Regions from separate parts of the Paenibacillus sp. Y412MC10 genome, predicted to be linked through region 1. Evidence: riboswitches for the same ligand, from Rfam matches in the RefSeq annotation. Region 1 holds a riboswitch; each other region holds the start of a gene.
What was found. Region 1 has a riboswitch for cyclic di-AMP ahead of ehuB (ectoine/hydroxyectoine ABC transporter substrate-binding protein EhuB). Riboswitches for the same ligand answer to the same signal wherever they lie in the genome.
Positions count from the first base shown of each region.

Region 2: linked by a shared signal. The riboswitch ahead of GYMC10_RS00490 (C40 family peptidase) and the one ahead of ehuB (ectoine/hydroxyectoine ABC transporter substrate-binding protein EhuB) in region 1 are both predicted to bind cyclic di-AMP.
Region 3: linked by a shared signal. The riboswitch ahead of GYMC10_RS29610 (APC family permease) and the one ahead of ehuB (ectoine/hydroxyectoine ABC transporter substrate-binding protein EhuB) in region 1 are both predicted to bind cyclic di-AMP.
Region 4: linked by a shared signal. The riboswitch ahead of GYMC10_RS02235 (hypothetical protein) and the one ahead of ehuB (ectoine/hydroxyectoine ABC transporter substrate-binding protein EhuB) in region 1 are both predicted to bind cyclic di-AMP.

Region 1 is NC_013406.1:6,348,765-6,353,960, forward strand. It holds gene ectB (diaminobutyrate--2-oxoglutarate transaminase) at 1-13, opposite strand, end outside; gene ectA (diaminobutyrate acetyltransferase) at 30-542, opposite strand; gene ehuA (ectoine/hydroxyectoine ABC transporter ATP-binding protein EhuA) at 566-1,417, opposite strand; gene ehuD (ectoine/hydroxyectoine ABC transporter permease subunit EhuD) at 1,430-2,092, opposite strand; gene ehuC (ectoine/hydroxyectoine ABC transporter permease subunit EhuC) at 2,096-2,749, opposite strand; gene ehuB (ectoine/hydroxyectoine ABC transporter substrate-binding protein EhuB) at 2,751-3,605, opposite strand; cyclic di-AMP (ydaO/yuaA leader) riboswitch at 3,960-4,106, opposite strand; gene GYMC10_RS28075 (SDR family NAD(P)-dependent oxidoreductase) at 4,476-5,196, opposite strand, start outside.
Region 2 is NC_013406.1:100,714-105,909, forward strand. It holds gene GYMC10_RS00475 (4a-hydroxytetrahydrobiopterin dehydratase) at 1-11, shown strand, start outside; gene GYMC10_RS00480 (c-type cytochrome) at 112-468, opposite strand; gene GYMC10_RS00485 (GNAT family N-acetyltransferase) at 630-1,130, opposite strand; gene GYMC10_RS00490 (C40 family peptidase) at 1,635-2,108, opposite strand; cyclic di-AMP (ydaO/yuaA leader) riboswitch at 2,113-2,248, opposite strand; gene GYMC10_RS00495 (hypothetical protein) at 2,595-3,422, opposite strand; gene GYMC10_RS00500 (M1 family metallopeptidase) at 3,434-5,196, opposite strand, start outside.
Region 3 is NC_013406.1:6,689,347-6,694,542, forward strand. It holds gene GYMC10_RS29605 (molybdopterin-dependent oxidoreductase) at 82-2,160, opposite strand; cyclic di-AMP (ydaO/yuaA leader) riboswitch at 2,617-2,811, shown strand; gene GYMC10_RS29610 (APC family permease) at 2,978-4,804, shown strand; gene GYMC10_RS29615 (formate/nitrite transporter family protein) at 4,943-5,196, opposite strand, start outside.
Region 4 is NC_013406.1:522,025-527,220, reverse strand. It holds gene kdpA (potassium-transporting ATPase subunit KdpA) at 1-1,166, opposite strand, end outside; gene GYMC10_RS33250 (potassium-transporting ATPase subunit F) at 1,197-1,265, opposite strand; gene GYMC10_RS02235 (hypothetical protein) at 1,424-1,834, opposite strand; cyclic di-AMP (ydaO/yuaA leader) riboswitch at 1,964-2,132, opposite strand; cyclic di-AMP (ydaO/yuaA leader) riboswitch at 2,675-2,847, shown strand; gene GYMC10_RS02230 (hypothetical protein) at 2,984-3,445, shown strand; gene GYMC10_RS02225 (proline dehydrogenase family protein) at 3,595-4,515, opposite strand; gene pruA (L-glutamate gamma-semialdehyde dehydrogenase) at 4,712-5,196, shown strand, end outside.

The sequences.
Region 1 (5,196 bases):
CTTGGTTGTCCATAGTTCCCTCCATTTGTTTAAATGTCATTGAAAAAGGGGCCAATCACGAATAACGGCTCATCTTCATGTGTCGTACCATCCGGAAACATCTCTGCTCCATAACCCACCGTTACGGTGCTCGGAATGGATTTCTCCTCGGCATAACCGAGAAACAGTCGGCGTGATGCCATATTGCTGGGCGATACCGTCGTTTCAATGAAACGGACGCCATGACAGGCCTTCTGGTTCATGAGGCCTGTAAGCATCGCCTTCGCGATCCCCTGCCTCCGGTGCGAGCTTGCAACCGCCACCTGCCATACAAAGAGCGTCTCCGGATTGCGCGGAGAACGGAAAGCGGAGATAAAACCGACGATGTCTCCTTCATGCTCCGCAATCATGCAGGTATCGTTGAAGTAATCCCCTAGCAGCATGTAGCAATAAGGCGAGTTCAGATCAAGCGATCCGGTGTCGCGTATGAGCTCCCATACCCGGGTGCCGTCCCGCGCCTCCGGTCTTCGGTAAACCACTTCGGTTCCGGTATCCACAGCCATCTACATAAACACCTCTTTCCAGACTAATTTCCGTTCGAGCGGAACCGCTGCAGAAAGCTCTGCAGCCGCTCGCTCTTCGGATGATCGAATATTTCCTCGGGTGTTCCTTGCTCAACGATCCTGCCGTCGGCTCCGAAGATGACCCGGTCCGCGATTTCCTTCGCAAAATCCATCTCGTGCGTAATCAGCATCATGGCCATTTCGCCTTCTTCGGCGATTTCCCGGATCACCTCCAGCACCTCGCCGACCAGCTCAGGATCCAGCGCCGAGGTTACCTCGTCAAACACCATCACCTTCGGCCGCATGACCAGCGCTCTAGCGATGGCGACGCGCTGCTTCTGGCCTCCCGACAAATTGGACGGGTGCATCTTCAGCTTATCGGCCAAACCGACCTTGCCCAGCATCGAGACGGCCCGCTCCTCCGCTTCCTCCTTGGACAACCCCAGCACCTTGCGCGGGGCTTCCGTCACGTTGCGAAGCACATTCATGTGCGGGAACAGATTGAAATGCTGGAAGACCATGCCGACGTTGCACCGCATCCGATGCAGATGCTTCTCGTTTGCCCGGACCAGCTTGCCCTTCTCCTCCATATGCCAGAGCAGCTCGCCATCAACCTCGATGATCCCCTCGGTCGGTTCCTCCAGCGTCATCAGCATCCGGCCCATCGTCGTTTTGCCAGATCCGCTCGGACCGATCACGGCCACCTTTTCTCCCGGCTGCATCTCCAAATCGATGCCCTTCAGCACCTGCAGGTCGCCATACGACTTGGTCACGCCCGCAAATTTCACGATCGGCTGTGAACCCGTAACGGGATTTCTTTCCCGCTCCGGCTTCTTCGCCTCTTCAGCCTGCTCATCGATTACAACGGCATTCAATAGACTCCCTCCTTATTTTCCACGCTGCAAATTCAAACGCTTCTCCAGCCTTTGCACCAGCAACGACGCGATATAACTGATGATCAGGAACAGAATCCCGACCAGCGTGTACGGTTCGAAAGCGCGAAATGATTGCGACACGATATTTTTGGCTGTCAGCATCATCTCGACCAGCGTAATGGCGCATAGAATCGGCGTTTCCTTAAACATGACAATCAAATAATTCCCCAGCACCGGGATGATCGGCGGCACCGCTTGCGGCAGTATAATGCTCCGCCAGGTCTGGGATTTCGTGTAGTTCAGTGCGGTTGCGGCTTCCCACTGTCCTTTCGGCACCCCTTCAATCCCGGAACGGTACACCTCCGACAGATACGTGCTGTAATGCAGCCCCAGGCCGATGACCCCCGCATAGAAGGCCGGAATCGAAATGCCAGTCAGCAGCGGCAAGCTGTAATACAGGAAGAACACCTGTACCAGCAAGGGGGTATTGCGAATAAATTCTATGATTCCTTTGGTGATGAGTGACAAGGGCTTAAATTTGCTCCGCGCGGCAAAGGCAAGCAGCAGTCCGATAATCAATGCCACCACAAAAGCACAGAGCGTGACCCATACCGTCATTTTTAATGCGCTCAGAAGCTGCGGCAGTATTTCAAACACATATTTCCAATCCCACATCCGCTACAGCCTCCCCGCGGTCAGTTTGCGCTCCAGCAGTCGAACCGCCATCGAGACGAGCGTGGCGATGACAAAATACATGAAGAGCAGCAGCACCAGAATCTCGGTCGTCCAGGAGATGTAATTGTTGCGGAGCACCATCGCCTGATACGTTAAATCCGCCATCGTGATGAAATAAACGAGCGAGGTGGATTTGATGAGTTCCACAAGTTGATTCCCGAACGGGGGAAGCATTCGCAGGGATGCTTGGGGCAGTATAACGTTCCACAGCCTCTGCCAAGGCTTCATATTAAGCGCCACGGCAGCTTCCCACTGTCCTTTCGGAACGGCCAGCACCGCGCTGCGAACAATCTCGGAGCCGTATGCGCCGAAGTTAAGTCCGATCGCGAGAATCGCCGCCAGCATTTTCGGAAGCTCGATGCCGATGAACGGAAGGGCAAAATACAACCAGAAGAGCTGCACCAGCAAGGAGGTTCCCCGAAAGATTTCGACGTACACGGCCGTCGCCGTGCGGACGATCCAGAGCTTCGACAGCCGGCACAATCCGGCTGCAAAGGACATCGCGATAGCCAGGATGGCTGAAAAGAACGCGACGATAATCGTGATCTCTGCTCCTTTGAGCAGCGTCGGAAGAAAATCGATCCAAGAATTCGGCATACTATTCCCCGCAGAGCGCAGCGGCTGTCATCTCACCCGGGAGCTCTTCTTCCGTGAACCCGAACTCTTGCAAAATTTCCAGCAGCTCGCCCGACTCCTTCATCTTTTCAAGCTCGGCATTATAAGCCTCCTGGAACTCGGTATCCGCTTGGCGGAAAGCCGTAGCCCCGTAACCGCGAACGCTTTCGCCGTCGATGACCGGCTGCTCGAAATCAGCCACGCGTTCGATGCTGTCGTCGCTGGCTGAATCCAGCATCGCCTGCAGGGACGGCCCCGTCATGGTAATCGCCTGCACCCGATCGGCCTGGAGGGCGCTAATCGCCGAAGCCTGGTCAGGGACCTGTACGATCCGGTCCGCAGGAATGCCCGACTTCTCCATGTAGCCGATTTCGACCGCACCGGTCATGACGGCCACCTTGGCCTGCTCATTCTTGGCAATGTCCTCATAGCTTCCAAGTTCCATCGGATTCCCTTGCTTTACCGCAAGGGCTTCCCCGATGCTGTACTCCGGATTCGCGAACAGGACGGCAGAGCAGCGGTCCGGATTAATGAACATGCCTGCCGTGATCAGATCAAACCGATCGGCCTGCAATCCGGCGACCAGCGAACCGAATTCCGTTAGCTCCCCTCTCATCTCCTTGATGCCAAGACGCTCCAGAATAACGCGGGCAATCTCAACCGCTTCGCCCGTGAGCTCCCCATTGGCTTCTTTGTAGGCATACGGTTTCTCGTTCGCAAACCCTACGGTGATATATCCCTGCTCAATGGCTCGATCCAGCGTACTTCCTTTGTCGCCGCAAGCCGCGAGCAATACCACCATCATCACGGACAACACCAGCACAACCACTTTCTTCAAAACCTTCCACAACCTTTCGTAATAGCTTTTCACTTTCTTAAAAAAACGGCATGACGAAATTATCCGTGTTAGCACATGTGTTAACTTGGATAAATAGACATTCAGATACCCGTGCATGGGACGAGGCTTCAGGGAAGATGATTCATCCGCTTCCTTGCACGCTTTGACCCAATGCCGTCTGACTGATTCAATTCGTTCCACAATTGCAGGCGCTGCCCCTCCTCCGTAACAGAATGCAAAAAGACCACCAAACAGGGGATCTAGACATAGCTCCGCCAGCAGGGGGTCAAAAAATAGAGAAAAGGCCCCTATAGAGAATAAAGGGCCTTTTGTATGAACATCCATTATGTATGCAAGACCCATCCACTGCTGACGAGGTTAGCTGACGGACTCGGGTAAGATGGTACCCTACACTCGTGAATTCCAAGTGACTCGCCCCTGGTGAAACTGGTTCCCCCGCTTTCCGGAATATGTATGCCGGAAACTAAGCGTGTGTTCATGATAAAGGGAAGCTCAGGAAAAGTCAAACCCCTTTAACCGCTTTTTCTGGAAATTCAGAAGTAAAAAACACCGTTTTTGCAACGAGAATATTGAGCCTTTTGAACACTTTATTTAAGGCTGTCCATACACCGGATTGGTCATGGAATCCATGCTCCATTTTCCGCTATATAGCAGGCATTTGACGGGTCTTGCGGAAATCGTTCATGCCATATATGTTTTATGCCATGAATGAGCCCCGGATCAGGAAGTCTGCCCGTATGAAATACGGGACCGAAAAAAAATTTTTGAAACACTCCATAATAAGTCTGATAACAACGCCTGGAATGACTTGAAAAAAAGCCCCGATGCTTAGCATCAGGGCTTTTCTCATCATACCGCGGTATAGCCGCCATCCACCAGCAGGCTCGTGCCCGTAATGAAGGAGGCATCTTCACTGGCGAGGAACAACACGGCTTTGGCCACTTCTTCCGGCTGTCCCAAACGGCCCATCGGATGAAGGCCGACCAGGTGCTGCGTGATCGCTTCCGTTCTTCCCTTGATCAGCGGCGTATCGATATATCCCGGACACACGGCATTGATTCGGATTCCTTTGGAGGCATAGTCTGCGCTGAGCGACTGGGTTAACAGCTTGACGCCTCCCTTGGCCGAAGCATAGGCGGTTACCCCTGCTTTTCCGACATGGCTATGGATCGAGCCGCAGTTTACGATTGCCCCTCCGGTTCCTTGGGACAGCATTTGCTGAATAACATATTTATCGCACAGGAAGACCCCTGTCAGATTAATATTAATCGTTCTCTGCCAGTTATCCATCGTTAACTGATCGGCAGGAGCATCATGGGCAATGCCTGCGTTGGCAAACAATACATCGACACGGCCAAAATGCTGCACCGTCTGATTCACCATATTCGTGACTTCCTGCTCTTGGGTTACATCCGTTTTGACGAACAGCGCTTCAAAGCCGGCTCCTCTCAATTCGTCGGAAACCGCTTGGCCCTGGTCGGAATAATCCGCGATAACGACCTTGGCTCCCTCTTTTGCAAAAAGTCTGACTGCCGCTTCGCCAATCCCGCTGGCGCCCCCCGTCACGATG
Region 2 (5,196 bases), 870 kb from region 1:
CGGGACAATAGACGGGAGTCGGATCCATCCGGTCATAGCTCCCCAATATGTAAAAACACGCTTGCGCCGGGAGGTTCTCCAGGTTCAAGCGTGTTTTGCGTATAAGCTGATTTATTTTTTCTCAGCAAGGTACAGCGCGATGTTTGCGATTTCTTCAGGCTTAAGTTGATCCTTAAAGGAAGGCATACCCTTACGGCCTTTGGTTACAACGTTGAAGATCGCGTCCGCATCCATGTGTCCGCCTACTTGATTCAAAGCCGGTCCAGCGCCGCCTTGAAGTTGGTCACCATGACAGCTGATGCAGCTTGCTTTCAGTGTGGCTTCCGCTGCGGCAGCATCCAGAGTCACTTCCGGCATAGTCGGCTTCTCTTCCTGAGCTACCTGTTCCTTGCCTGGGAGCGTAAACATCAGCGCAATAGCCAACGCACATGCGACGAAGAACAATCCGCTCATGATCCATTTTTGCATCGTCATATCGTCCCTTCTATGTATACTGCACTTTTGCACTTGTCTCCATTATAAACCAACATCCATAGACAGCATAGCCAGTTGTGACAAAAAAAGCAACTATACCGCGCACCTTCATAAAAAGTACACAAAATTGTGCCTTTTCATATAGACAAAGATTACTATTCCTCATTTGCCGGAGGCTCATACACCATGCAGTGGAAAAGGGCGTTTCCCGTCGGCGTAAGGCGCTCATACGTATCGGTGATATGAAAGCCCGCCTTTTCGTACGCGCGGATCGCACGTTCATTCCAGGTCATTACCTCCAGGTCGATCTCATCGGCAGGCCGCCTCCGCCTCGCTTCCCGGACAATCGTCTGCATAAACCGTTTACCCATTCCCCGCCCGCACCAATCAGGCCGCATGCCCAGCCCGATTCGCGTAACCTCATGCATCGGAAACAGTTGGGCAAATCCCCATAGCGTCTTCCGTTCATCCAAAATCGAAATGTACTGCTCCCGGCGGATGTCGGGATCCCCAAACTCGATCTCAAGCCCCTTCATCTGCTCCCAGGGAAGAAAACCGTAAATGTTATAGGGAGGAGGATAGGTCCAGGCGCATATTTCTTTCGCGTGCTCTTCACGCATGACCACCGTATGAAATGAAATCGGTGCTGCATCCATTGGCAAAGTCCCCCTGTCATAATTACAAATTAAATTATACCCCATTTCTCAAACATTCTAGCCGCATCAAAAAGCCCGTCCAAGAGAAGTAGGTCTCCTTTGACGGGCAAACGGATATGTATGGGCAGGACGAGGATAAGACATCGAAGCTTAGGAGGATTCTCCGGTCGACTTTTCATACTGATCATTGCTCATGATGCGCTCGGCACCTACGTACCGCTGCTCGTAGTAGTCCTCAGAAAATAAAATCAATATTTTTCCATTAGGGTGTTTAATGAAGGGAGAGGAGGGTATATAAAGGGTAGAAGATGCAACGACATGAGGGGGCGAAGTGAATCGCATAATAATTTTCTTTTTTTCTCGAAAAGTGGGAACTTTTTCGTTGTCCCAAACGTTATAAAGGTATACACAGAGCAGACAAAAGAAAAAGCCGCTGGATGAGATCGGCACAATCTCATACACCCAGGGCTTCTTGTAAAGGATAAATCAATGAAGTTCCAGTAATTAATTGTAGTTCACAGCTACAGACTTGTACGTAGACTGACTCATGACTCGCTTAGCACCTACGTATCGATTGGCGTAATAGCTCTGGCTCAGCGGACTGATGATGACACCGCGCGAGGATGAGGAATGAGCGAATTTGCCGCCCCCAACATAAATACCCACATGAGATACACCTCTGCCGGATGTGTTGAAGAACACGAGATCGCCAGCTTTCAGCTTGCTCTTGGCTACGGCCGTACCGACTTTGTATTGAGCTCCAGACGTGCGCGGCAGGCTAAGACCAAGTTTCTTGTAGATATAGCTGGTGAATCCGGAGCAGTCAAAACCATTCGTTGTGGTTCCACCTGTTTTATAAGAGACACCAATGGCTGGTTTGATTGCAGTATTTAATTTGGAATCGGCGAAAGCGCTTCCGGTCCCTAATGTGAGTGCGAGGGCCAGGCCTAGAGAAATGGCCGTTAACTTCTTTTTCAAAGCAAAAAGCTCCTTCCATTGCCTGCGAGGTTAGCTTAAGGGTTCGGTTGAAGGTCCCCTATGATCCCTCTCTTGCGAGATCAATTCACCCAAAACGGATCCCCCGCTTCCCAATCATGGGAATTCGGCTCCTTAAAATGTTGATGAACCCATTCATAGACGTCTGACGTTCCAACATGCTTAACGAAATTACATAGTTCCAGCAAAAAGTTACAGTAAAGATGACAAAGTTGTTACTAACATATTCGTTATTTTAGCAGAGTATTAACAATTTGGCAAATGAGGAAAGCTCATTTTTATACAAAAAAACCTGTCCCCGTCATGCGGGATCAGGTTTTTTTGTAACTTGGCCATCGGAAAATGTAATATTGAGGAAAAATGAGCTTCTATTCTTTGTAAAATCAAGTCCGAGAGAGAAATGTGTCGCTTCCGATTACAGCATATTTACGAGCTTGTTTATCATATGATGGTAACGAAATGTAACGATTAGGCATGCTGCGAAGAAGAATCCCGCCACAAATGATATTGGGCGGAAATTACCCAAATTTGGAAGAGTCCATTTAGAAAATAAGAGGCTTGCTGAATAATCAAGCCGATCAATCCCGCCCAGAAGAGCGATGCCGAGCTCAGGAGCAAAAGAATGACGCAGGCCGATCCGCCAACGGTAAGGGATAACAGCACAGCCGTGCCCAGTCGGCGGAAGAGCGCAAGAACGGAGCTGATCATGCCGGAATTGTCCGTACGGCCGAATTGCATATAGAGCAATAACAGGCGAATCAGATAGGCGTACAGAAACCAGCCGGCTGCATGAGGCAGCGCATGAAGCAGCATAACCGGCTCATGGATCCCGTTCAGCAGGATCGGAAGGATTTTGGGCAGAATCCAGTATCCGGGCACAAAGGTAAGAACAAGTTCGATCAGATAAAATACCGTAACGGGCTTCCATAGCTTCTGCATGCCGGTGAAGAAGAATAATCCGCGCTCGCCCTTAGCCTCCTGGTGGAGGTTATAGAAGATGCCTGCCCGAATGAGCGGGGTACATACCATCCGGATCAGGAGCAGAGCGGCCAGAAGCCAACCATAGGTATGGACCGTGCCGCTTAACGATAGACTCATCTCGCCCTCGTAGAAGAATAACAGGCGACTAAGCTCGTTAGGGGCAGAATCCGGATACCGCATCAGCAGGGGGACGACTGCCGATTTTACAAGCCGGTACAGGCAATATCCCCACAGCATGCGGTACAAGAACAGCAGAATGGAGACGTATAATTGGTCTTTAACACTGATCCACCCTTGGCCTGCATAACTTTTCATGTGCTCCCCCCTCACCATGACAGGCTGCCGAACAACGTCTCCACAAGCTTGGTAATACTGAGATTCCAGCGTGTGACCACCTTCGGATCCATTCCTGCCTTCATATAGTTATTGATGTGTCTATTCTCCAGAACGATGGAGTATTTCGGATCAACCATGGCCCAGGCGAGCGGGGTGCTGTACTCCAGGGTGTACGTAACTTTTCCGTCCTTGCCGCTCCAGGTTCGCTCCACCGTTTTGCCGTCTTCAAAGGCGAACACGATAGGCACATCGGTTATATCTCCGTCCTTGCTCGTAATCTTGACCGTGGATTCATACCGCGGATGGTCTGACGTGCCTTTATTTTTGGTTTTGATCACATCGATGGCGACGTCGGCCATTTGGCTTCCATATACATATTGGTCAAAATACGATTGCCAGGATGTTTTGCTTACTTGCTCGACGACTTTCTGAAAATCAGACGTGGTTGGGTGCTTGAACCGATATTTCTGGGCATAGGTATGCATGATTTTCCCCATCATCTGTGGACCGACCTGCCGTTCAATGCCTTGCAGCACCAGCTTGCCTCTCGTGTAAACATTCAGCGCGTAGTTCTCGTGTGAGCTGTATTTCCAGGACTCCATCTTCAGCGGGGCAGGGGAGGTAATCGATGCTCCTTGAGCAGCGGTGTTGGAGGTAATGCCGTATTCCTTCTCCATCACTCTTTCTTCTGCATAGGTTGCAAAGGCCTCGTCCAGCCACGCTTCCTCAAATTCGTTGCTTGCGATCATTCCGTAAAAATATTGGTGGGCGATCTCGTGAATGACGGTCCGTTCGAGCTCATAACCCGGCGAATCGTTCTTGGCCCCGAAGGCCGTGACCAGCGTCGGGTATTCCATACCGCCTGCACCGTTGCCCGACTCCGGCGGGACGACGATGGACAACGTGGAATAAGGATAGGTTCCGTACCATTTACCGAACGAAGCCAGTGCCGACTTGGCGGCATCAAAGTAACGGTCCTTCAGGTCTTTATGGGCCGGATCGAGATACAGCTTGATGCGGACGCCCGGCACGCCCGGTGCCGAGAAGGCTTCCTCGGCCGTGACAAAGTTGGGCGAGGCCGACCAGGCAAAATCGTGCACATCATCGGCATAGAATTGATAAATTTTTTCCCCGTTCGACTTTTGGGCGGGCTTGGTCGGGAATCCGGTCGCGGCGACAATGTAATTCTCGGGCACCCGGATGCGAACGCTGTAAATGCCGAAGTTGGAATAGAACTCGGAGTTGCCGTGGTATTGATGAAGATTCCATCCTTCCTCGGCTCTTCCGCGAAGTCCGGCCGGTTCATAGACCGATACTTTAGGAAACCATTGGCCAGCCATAATAAAATTCTCGGTGGTGCCCATGCGCGCGAATATTTTGGGAAGCTCGACTTCAAATTCCATGTGAATGGTGATGCTCTCCCCGCCCTTGATGGGTTTGGGCAATCTAAGTTTGACAAGGCTGTGATCCTTGATGTTCCCGTCATCGGGTTGGACGAATTGAAGGCGATGGGTCAGGGCCAGTCCTTCCGTGGTTTTCACATTGGTAATGGTCATGGAGCCGTACCCGTCGTCCGGCATGGGGTCGGAACGAAGCCTGCCGCCCGATTCCTTCATAAAGGTCGTTTCATCGGAAGCAAAGGCATTGGGATACAGATGAAAGTACAGCTCATTTACGCTTTTTTTGCCTGGGTGAGTCCAAGTGAGTGTCTGCTTGCCCTTAAGTTTGTTCTCCTCAGGCTCGTACCGAACAT
Region 3 (5,196 bases), 340 kb from region 1:
CAAAAAAGAAGCCCCCTGAGGGGGCCTCTTCTGCGTCATCTGTCCTTGGGCCATCCGTCTGCCTAGGATGGGTCTATCGCTTTATTGCTTCCGCTTCACCTCGACCACCGTCGAGAAGAAGGTAGCCCCTTCACCCAAGTCGGACAGCCTGTCCGGCGTAAGGGCATTGGCGCGCTGCTTGCGGCCCTCGCCTTCCCACCACAGGCCTTGGCTGACTACGGTGCCCGGCAGCATTTTATCCGTCACCTTCGCCCGGACTTCATAGGTTCCGCGGTCATTATATACGATGACCATCTCGCCGTCCTGGAGCCCGCGTTCCTCGGCATCCGCCGGGTGAATCTGCAGGGCCGGCTCCTTCTCCAGCTTCTGATGCTTCTCCACGTTCGCAAAGGTCGAGTTCAGGAAGTTATGGTTCGGCGGCGAAATGAACATGAGCGGGTATTGGTGCCCGCGGCCGCGCCTTACCCCGTCATATCCTTCCTTCAGCGGCACGTAGGTCGGAAGGGGCGGCAGACCTGCTTCCTCCAGCTGCGCAGAGTATAACTCGATGCGTCCCGAAGGTGTCGGCAAACGATCCAGATACGTGTCAAGCGGCGTCATATCGAGCTTCACATGGCGGTGTTCCCTCAGCTTGTCCAGCGTGACGCCGTTTAGATAAGGGTTATCCGGGAAGTCGAGCGCTCTTGCGATCATCTCTTCCTCGGTCTCATGAAAAGCCGGTTCCTGGAATCCCATAGCCCGTCCCAGCAAGGAGAACAGCTCTACGTTGCCCTTGCTTTCCCCAAGTGCCGGAATGACCGGCTCCTGCAGCTGAACGTACTGATGCCAGTAGGAAGCGTACAGGTCCGTATTCTCGAACGAAGAGGTTGCCGGGAGCACGATATCGGCATACTTGGCCGTATCCGTCATAAACAGGTCATGCACAACCGTAAACAGATCTTCCCGTGCAAACCCTTCCCTGACCCGCTCGGTATCGGGAGCCACAACCAGCGGATTGCTGCAATAAACGAAGAGCGACTTAATCGGCTGTTCGGTCATGGCAAGCGCTTCGCCGATCCGGTTCATGTTAATCGTGCGCGCTTCGGGATTCGGCCGGAGATCGGGACGCTCAAGCGCGTCGCTATCCATGCTGTTGTAACCGCCGTTCGACTTGGCGGCCCCTCCGCCCCGCTTCAGCCATTGTCCGGTCAATGCGGGAAGCGCGGCAATGCTTCGCACCGTCAAGCCGCCGTTGTCGTGATGCTGAAGTCCGTTGCCGATATGGATGTAGGAGGTATCGGCCCGGCCGTAGAGCTCGGCCAATTTCTCGATATCCTCGATCGAGATGCCGGTAATGGAAGAAACGTGCTCCGGCGTGTATTCTTTGACGTGCTCGCGCAAGGCTTCATGGCCAATCGTATACTTCCGGAGAAATTCCTCATTCACCATGCCGTCGCGGAACATGATGTGCATGAGACCGACGGCCAGCGCCGCATCCGTGCCTGGATACAGCGGAATGAACCAGTCGGCCCATTGCCCCGTCTGGTTCTTGTGGACATCGATCACAACGACCTTGGCACCGGCTTTGCGCGCTTTCTCTGCAATCACCATCTGGTGCATATTGGTGCTGACGATGTTGCCGCCCCAGACGAGGATGACGTCGGCTCGTACGGTGTCCTCCGGAACGGTTCCCCCATTAAACCCCATCACGGATTTCCAGCCCTCATTGCCCGCGGAATTGCAGATCGACTGCTTCAGGCGGCTGGCACCCAGCCTGTTGAAGAATCTGCGGTCCATGCCGTCGACGCTCAATATCCCCATATTGCCGTAGAAGCTGTAGGGCAGGATGCTCTCGGAGCCGTATTCCTCGATCAAGCCCTTATAGCGTCCGGCAATCTCCTGAATGGCTTCGTCCCAGCTGATCCGCTCGAAGGCGCCCTCACCCTTGGGACCTACTCTTCGCAGCGGATAGAGCACGCGTTCCGGATGATACACCCGGTGTGCCATATTACGGACTTTATTGCAGATGGCTCCCTGCGTAATCGGATGCTCCGGATTACCGGTCACCTTGACGATTTTTCCGTTCTCTTTATGCAGCAGCAGGCCGCATGTATCGGGACAATCCAACGGACATACCGCCGGAAATACGCCGTTTTCCTGATGAATCATCGCTTGAGTCATTTCGTACTTCCCCCCTATGCTCGGCTGCATCATATCCCTTTATCTTAAAAGAAAATCGGGGTTCCAGTAAAGTCATACATTTTTTTCTAATCAGGTGATTCACTTTTCTCCCCCCCGGGTATATTCCTATCAAGAGCAAAGAAGAGGAAACCAGACCCTTTCTCTTCCTTGCCGAATCATGGACCACTCCCAAAAAAATTCGCCATGCCAGTGTCTCCTCCCCCGAGACCGGCATGGCGAATTTGTTCCCCACTCCTAATCCTCCATATTATAGAAACTCGTGATTTTCGCAGTAAACATGCAAAATAAAAAGCCTGTCAAAGCCACGTCTTTATGTAAGCGCTTATCTGTCATTTTTTATAAATAATTCTGTTCGAATGATCGTTGGAGGATGTTTTACAAACGATTGGAGCAGGCGTAATATACTATTCAGCTTCGAAAACATTCTTCATATTCACATGACATTCGCTTAATTTCCATGATGGAAAGCGGGGGAACCAACCGTATGGAGGGATACCTATAGGATCCTTCAACCATACTATGGGGTGAATCCTGATGCGTCGCGTACGTACGCCGCGATGGAATCAGGTAGGGCGACTCTCACCGCCCGAATCCGACAGCTAACCTCGTCAGCGTTGATCGGGAGGGTTGTGAACTTGTGATCAAACACAGGGTTCTAACCTGTGTTTTTTGTTTGCCAAAAATCAGCATAGGCATGGTGACCGTTCCTATGTCCAGCATATAAAAAACACCGATAGAAGTCCGTTCCGGGAGCTTCTACCATGAACTTAATCTTAAGCGGCGGTGAAAAACAACCATGTTATCCTCAATCAAGCGCTTCCTCATCGGAAGACCGCTTAAATCAACGGAATTAGGCGAACAAAAGCTGAATAAAACCAAGGCGCTGGCCATCCTGTCATCCGATGCGCTATCGTCCGTGGCCTATGGCCCGGAACAAATCCTCATTGTGTTGATGACCGTAGGGGCAGCTGCCTATTGGTATTCCATACCGATTGCCGTCGGCGTCCTGGTCTTATTGCTGGCACTTATCCTGTCGTACAGACAAATTATTTTCTCCTATCCGCACGGCGGCGGCGCATATGTCGTGTCCAAACGGAATTTGGGCATGTACCCGGGGCTGGTGGCCGGCGGTTCCTTGCTCGTGGACTATATCCTGACGGTTTCGGTCAGCGTGTCGGCCGGGACGGATGCGATCACGTCGGCTTTTCCGGAATTACACGCCTATAATCTGCCGATCTCCATCGTGTTCGTTCTATGCTTGACCGTATTGAATTTAAGAGGAGTTACGGAGTCGGCCTCCATATTGGCTTATCCGGTTTACCTGTTCGTGCTTGCGTTATTTATCCTGATCGGGGTAGGGATATTCAACATTGCCACAGGCCATGCGTCTCCGGAGCTTCATACGCCGATCGGCACGCCCGTAGCCGGGCTGAGCTTGTTCCTGCTCCTGCGCGCATTTGCCTCGGGCAGCTCCGCCCTGACCGGCGTGGAGGCGATTTCCAATGCCATTCCGAATTTCAAAGACCCGGCCCCGAATAACGCCGCCAAAACTCTGGTGGCGATGGGATCGCTGCTGGCCCTGTTATTTTCGGGCATCGTTTTCCTGGCTTATTACTATGGGGTCAGTCCCAGCGAACAAGTCACGGTCGTTTCCCAAATTGCCGAGCATACCTTCGGGCGAAATGCGCTTTATTACTTCATACAAGGGACAACGGCCTTAATTCTGATCCTCGCCGCCAACACGGGGTATTCCGCTTTTCCCCTGCTGGCCGTCAATCTGGCGAAGGATAAGTTCATTCCTAGAATGTTCACCGTCCGCGGCGACCGTCTGGGATACTCGAACGGAATCATTATTCTTGGATTTTTCTCCATTCTGCTGCTGCTGGCTTTTGAAGGCAAAACCGAGCATCTGATTCCGCTGTATGCCGTCGGCGTGTTTATCCCGTTTACCCTCTCCCAGACGGGGATGATGGTGAAATGGATTCGGGAAAAGCCTGAAGGCTGGATCGTCAAGCTGATCATTAACACCACCGGCGCATGCATCAGCTTTATCGTGACCATGATCTTCTTCTTTACGAAATTCGCCCAGGTGTGGACCGTGCTGATATTCCTGCCGCTGATCATCTGGATTTTCACCCGGATCCGCAAGCATTACGAGGCGGTAGCGGACCAGCTCCGGATTACGACTTGCGAGCCGGTTAAGCCGATTGAGGGGAATGTCATCATCCTGCCTGTGGCAGGAATCACGCATGTGGTGGAGAACTCGCTGAATTACGCCAAATCGCTGGGAGCGGGCCAAATCATCGCGGTGTACGTGCCGTTCGAGCGGGAGGAGGAAGTCGCCTTCCAGGAAAAATGGAAAAAGTGGCAGCCGGACATCCGGCTGGTGACGCTGCACTCGCCTTATCGGAGCATCATTCAGCCGCTGACGAAATTCATCGATACCGTGCAGCGCAAGGCCAGCGAATCCGACTATCAGGTTACCGTCGTCATTCCGCAGTTCATCCCCAAGAAGGGCTGGCATAATTTCCTGCACAATCAATCCAGCCTGCTCATCCGGGCACATCTCCTGTATCGGAGAGACGTGATCATCACGACGGTTCCCTACCATTTAAAAAAATAGCGGGCTTGTTCCCTGCTTGATTCATTACTGGGAACAGCCTCGCCCATCACGACAAAAAAACTGCGATCAACCGCTGCCTTTCATCAAGGACGGTTGAACGCAGCTTTTTTTGCCCAGACGCTTGCCAGGCCTCCGGCATTAGGAAACGTTCTGCGCGGAATGAACCTGTTGAGGGGAGCTAGCCGATGGCACAGGCGTCTGCTCGCCGCGCGGAGCGGCTGCGGCTTGATTCTCCTGCTTTAAATAAACGGTTCCGTATGTCGCTCCCACAAATAACGCGCCGCCAACGAAATTGCCCAGCCATACCGGAATGAAGTTCATCAGATACTCGCCCCAGCTGTAATAGCCTTCAAAAATCGCGGCCGGGATGAGAAACATGTTGGCCACCACGT
Region 4 (5,196 bases), 1.3 Mb from region 1:
AGGATCGCGTACATGAGCATATTCATCAGCCCGACGCCTTTTCCGCCAAAAACGGAATTCAGCATCATCAGGGACAGCGGCGTAATCCCGCCGAGCGGCGTGAGCGTATCATGCATGTTATTGACCGACCCGGTCGTAGCCGCGGTTGTCACCGTCGTAAACAGGGAGGATTGGGCGATCCCGAACCGGACCTCTTTGCCCTCCATGCTGCCTTGCGAGGCGTCGATGCCCAGCTGGTTTAATGCCGGGTTGCCGTTGGTTTCCGCAGCATAGTTCAAGGACAGGAAGCCGATAAACAAGGTCATCATTACCGAGAATATGATCCATCCCTGCTTGCGGCTCTTCGCGAACAAACCAAATGTGTAAGGAAGCGCCGCCCCAAGACTCCACATGGACAGAATCTCGATCACATTGGTCAGCGGGGACGGGTTCTCGAACGGATGCGCCGAGTTGGCCCCCATAAAACCGCCCCCATTGGTGCCCAGATGCTTGATCGATTCGAGCGCAGCCACCGGGCCCACCGCTATTTGCTGCTCGCTTCCTTCCAGCGTCGTGACGCTGAGCGTAGGCTTCAGGGTCTGCGGCACCTGCAGCGCCACCAGTACCATCGCAATGATGAAAGCAGCCGGAATGAATACACGGGTATGCGCCTTAACGAAGTCCTCAAAAAAGTTGCCGACGGTCGTGCCCTTGCTGGTCACCGCCCGGATAAAAGCAATCGCCACGCACAGCCCGGTCGCTGCGGACGTAAACATCATCATCGTAATGACGGCCATCTGGGCCAGATAAGACAATCCCGACTCGCCGCTGTAATGCTGAAGATTCGTATTGGTCATAAAGCTGATAATCGTATTGAACGACAAGGTTGGTTCCATATGGCCGATACCGCTCGGGTTCAACGGCAGCACTTTCTGCAGCCGCAGAATCAAGTAGCCCGCCGCAACCAGCACGATATTCGTTAACACAAAGCTGACGGCATATCCTTTCCATGTCATCCCCTTGCGTTCTTTTAAGCCGATCAGAGCAAAGATCCGTTTCTCCGCCCAGGAGAACCATCTGTCCGTTCCATTGCTTTCATAACGAAACACCTGATATAGATAAGTTCCCAGCGGCTTGACCAGCAGCACCAGAACGAGTATAACGATGGCAATTTGTAAAATGCCCATGACGAATGCCTTCCTCCTTCAGCCGTTTCCCTAGAATTTTTCAGGGTGAATCAGCGCATAAATCAAATAGAGAAAAATAAAAATCGTGAATATCAACATGATCATCACGGCTGATCAGCCTCCGGTTCCGAAACCACGCGCCCGCACCAGGACATAAACAGCATGAGCAGTCCGTAGGTTCCTCCCAAAATGAGCACCATAACTAAATCCTGCATGAATGTAACCTCCCCTAACTCTTGTGGCGTCAGTCCAAACGCTTAGCTCATTACGGATGCCATCAGAAAGGACACCTGATGATGATTCGTATGAAGCACCACATCGGCACCCAGCCCTTTGTATATCAAGCGCGGATTGCCGGAATGGGTGATCACGTAAATCGACTCCGAGGTCCATGTCCGGCAGATCCGTAAATAGCGGCAGCACAGATTCAAGCTGCTTTCGAACAGAAACACCTTGCTGACGGGAAACTCGGGAATGATCCAGGTCTGCTCGTCTCTTGTATCAATCAAAATGATGGGTCTGCAGCCCAGTTCTCGCAGCCTCTGCTGCTCAGCCCGGTTGTTGGCTATGGCCGCAAACGGAACACGTTTGTGAATCAGCTGGCGGACGAATTCCTCCCCGGCCTTGTTCGGCGCGGATACCAGGATGAATTCCTGTGGTTTCTCCATCTTCGTTTCTCCTCCTAAGGTCAGAAAGAGAAGGCAACAACAAAGAAGCCTGCGGAAAGAGAAGAACTCTTCCCGCAGGCTTCTTACAGGCCACGGTGAAATACACCGTGGCCCAAGTCCACGACAATCGTTGCCTCTCTCGATACGCTTACGAGGTTAGCTGACGGATTCGGGCGTGAGAGTCGCCCTACCCATAGACCGTTATCTTGTCTACAGGATTCACCCCAGAGAGATCAGGTTCATCTCCCGACTGGTTCCCCCGTTCCTTTTCCATTCAAGGACTCAGCGAAAATTAAAAACGAGTAGCATGTTATTCTATTAGCCATTGACTTGTCATCCAGACTGGGCATAACAGCACAGCAACAGGAGGTTCACGCGGTGAGAGTCGCCTCTACCTTCAAATCTCAGCAAGGCCCATGGTGCCTTCTCCTAAGATTCGATCCATAAAGCGCCAGGCGCAGCTCTCACACTGCCTTTACCTTCATGGAACGGCTGCCCGTATGCCTTGGTCGTTGATAACCGTCAATTCATAGTTCGTATCATACGTCCGGCCCTGCAGGATGTAAATGTGAGCAAAAACACATCTGGCGTTATGTCGAACAGGAACCAAGCAGTATTTCGTCTTTATCTTCCGTATACTGCTCTATACTATGTATTTCTCTTGTTTTCTCTTATTTATCGCAATCCAACGAGATACCGAGATTTTGCCACGATAATAGATGACACGGCCGATTGTACGCGTTTTCTTTTACCGTTTTCATCACATTTCGGAATCTATTCGTCCCATACGGTCATTTACTTTTCGTTTCCTCCGGCGTATGATTCATCCATCTATTCGAAACACGTTATACGCCGAGCTCCCGACAGACCGGGAGACGGGGGAACCAAAGTCACCAGTCTTCGATTGGTGAATGGGGTGAATCCGCTGCGCCTAGGATCGAAGGGCCCAGTGGTAGGGTGCTCTCAGTCCGAATCCGTCAGCTAACCTCGTAGGCGCGTTGTTGAGAGAGAATACCATCCAAGCTTTGGCATAGCGGCCGCCGGAATTGGGGCTCTAACCATAAATAGGCCTGGAGAGCGGGGTTTCTCTGCTCACCAGGCCTATTTGCCGTGCATATAACATTCTTATAAAGGAGCGTAGATCATATCATGACGAAACTCATCGAGGCAGCGCTTACACCCGTCATCGAAACCGCAGTGCCTGCATTAGGTGAAGAGACTATCCGCCATATGGAGATATTTCGTTTCGACCGGGGTTCGGCCGAACGTTTTATCCCCTGGAGCGATCACAGCAGGAACTGCGGCTTGTTCAAAATCAGCTGTAAAAACGCATCCGGGTATGCCGAATATGCGCTGCCCAGCACAAGAGAGTTTGCGGATCTGGTTCGCTGGGCATCCGTATTCTCAAGGCTGAGAGGCATGCACGTGATGGAAGCCATTCGCTATGTCCAAAAGCAGCAATGGGGATCCGTACGGATGCTGTTGGCGGTATCGGCCCTCGCCGATTTAGAGGCCAATCAGCATCAGCACATTAGCCGGAAGCGGTTAGGCAGTCTGCCGCTGGAGCGTTCCTTCCTGATGGATTGCTCGGAGGCGTATTATCATTTCTAGGGGCAGCAGCTACAGAGAGCTACTATCCCCGTTTCCTTTGGATTGGGCACTTCTAAGCAGCCTGATGTTTTTTGAAACCATGAAGAACCCCGTCAAAAAGCCACTTATTTCATCAGGCATTTTGACGGGGTTCTGCAATCGGATCCCGCTCACTTGAACATATTTTTGAGCACCATCATCAGATTGGCCGGCTTCTCTGCCAGCCTCCGGGTGAAATACGGGTACCACATCGTTCCATAGGGCATATAACACCGGATACGGTAGCCGTCCTGCGCAAGCGCTGCTTGATCGTTCATCCGCAGTCCATACAGCATCTGAAATTCATAGTCCTGTTTGTCTATGCGGCTCTGCTCGGCAAATACCTTCACCCAGTCGATGATGTTGTCGTCATGCGAGGCAATCGCGACGTAGGCCCCTTGGTCGAAATGCATTTTGACCAATTTCTTGTAGTTGTCAATGACCTCCCGCTTCTGCTGAAAGGCGATGGTTCCCGGCTCTTTGTACGCGCCCTTTACTAGCCGTAAATTAACGCCGGCCCTTAACAGATTCTTCACGTCCTCCTCCGTACGGAACAAGTAGGCCTGCATCACGGTCCCCACATTGGTCAGCCCCTCCTTATGAAGGCGGAGCGTCATATCGATGGTTGCCTGGGTATACGGCGAATCCTCCATGTCCAGGCGAACGAAGTTGCGGTGCTCTTTAGCCTTTCTTACCACCGACCTGATGTTTTCGTAAGCCTTCTCGGGGTCCAGGGCCATGCCCATCTGCGTCGGTTTCAAGGATACGTTCGATTGCACTTCGCGCCTCCCAATCCCTTCCACCAGCTTCAAATATTCCTCTCGGTACCCGGCCGCTTCATCCAGCGTCGTAATGCCCTCCCCCAAATGATCCAGCGTAACGAGAATGCCTTTCGCGTTCAGCCTCTCGATTTCGTCCAGCGCCTCATCCAAGGTATCGCCGGCAATGAATCGGCCAGCCAATTTCCGGCCGTACTTGATCGACAGCCATTTCACGAGTTTATTGCCGGACACCGTCAGGATCACTTTACGGTAAAGCTCGGTTCCGTCCATGCGCGCGCCCCCTTTGCAAGGTAACCAAAATGACTCTATCTAACTCATATGCAAAAATCATGACGGCATGCAGGGAGACATACATATTTAAATAGAGGTTTTCACCAGGAGATCCTAACCATGCCACCATGACGATCCGCAGCTGGACCATTGGCCTGAAGCTTCGATTCATATCATGTTAAGGAGGGGCCTCCCCATGCGAGCACCTTTTCGGAACGAACCATTTATGGACTTCAACAACGAGTGGAACAACAAGTTATACGATGCGGCGTTATCCGGGGTCGAAGCCGAGCTTGGCCAATCGTACCCCTTGGTTATCGGCGGTGCCAAAATCCATACGGAACGTACCGCTAAGTCGGTCAATCCGTCGCGCAAACGCCAAGTCATCGGCGTCGTGTCCCAAGCGGATACTAAGCTTGCCGAGCAAGCCATTCAGACGGCGGCGCGTACCTTTGAGACGTGGAAGCACACCGAGGCGAACGAGCGGGCACGCTACCTGTTCAAGGCCGCGGCAATCATGCGGCGGCGCAAGCTCGAGTTCTCCGCGCTGATGACCCTCGAAGCCGGCAAGACGCGTGCCGAAGCGGACGCGGATACGGCCGAAGCGATCGATTTCATGGAGTTCTATGCACGCGAAATGCAGCGCCTGAGCGCGCCCCAGCCGCTGACGGTCCACGAGGA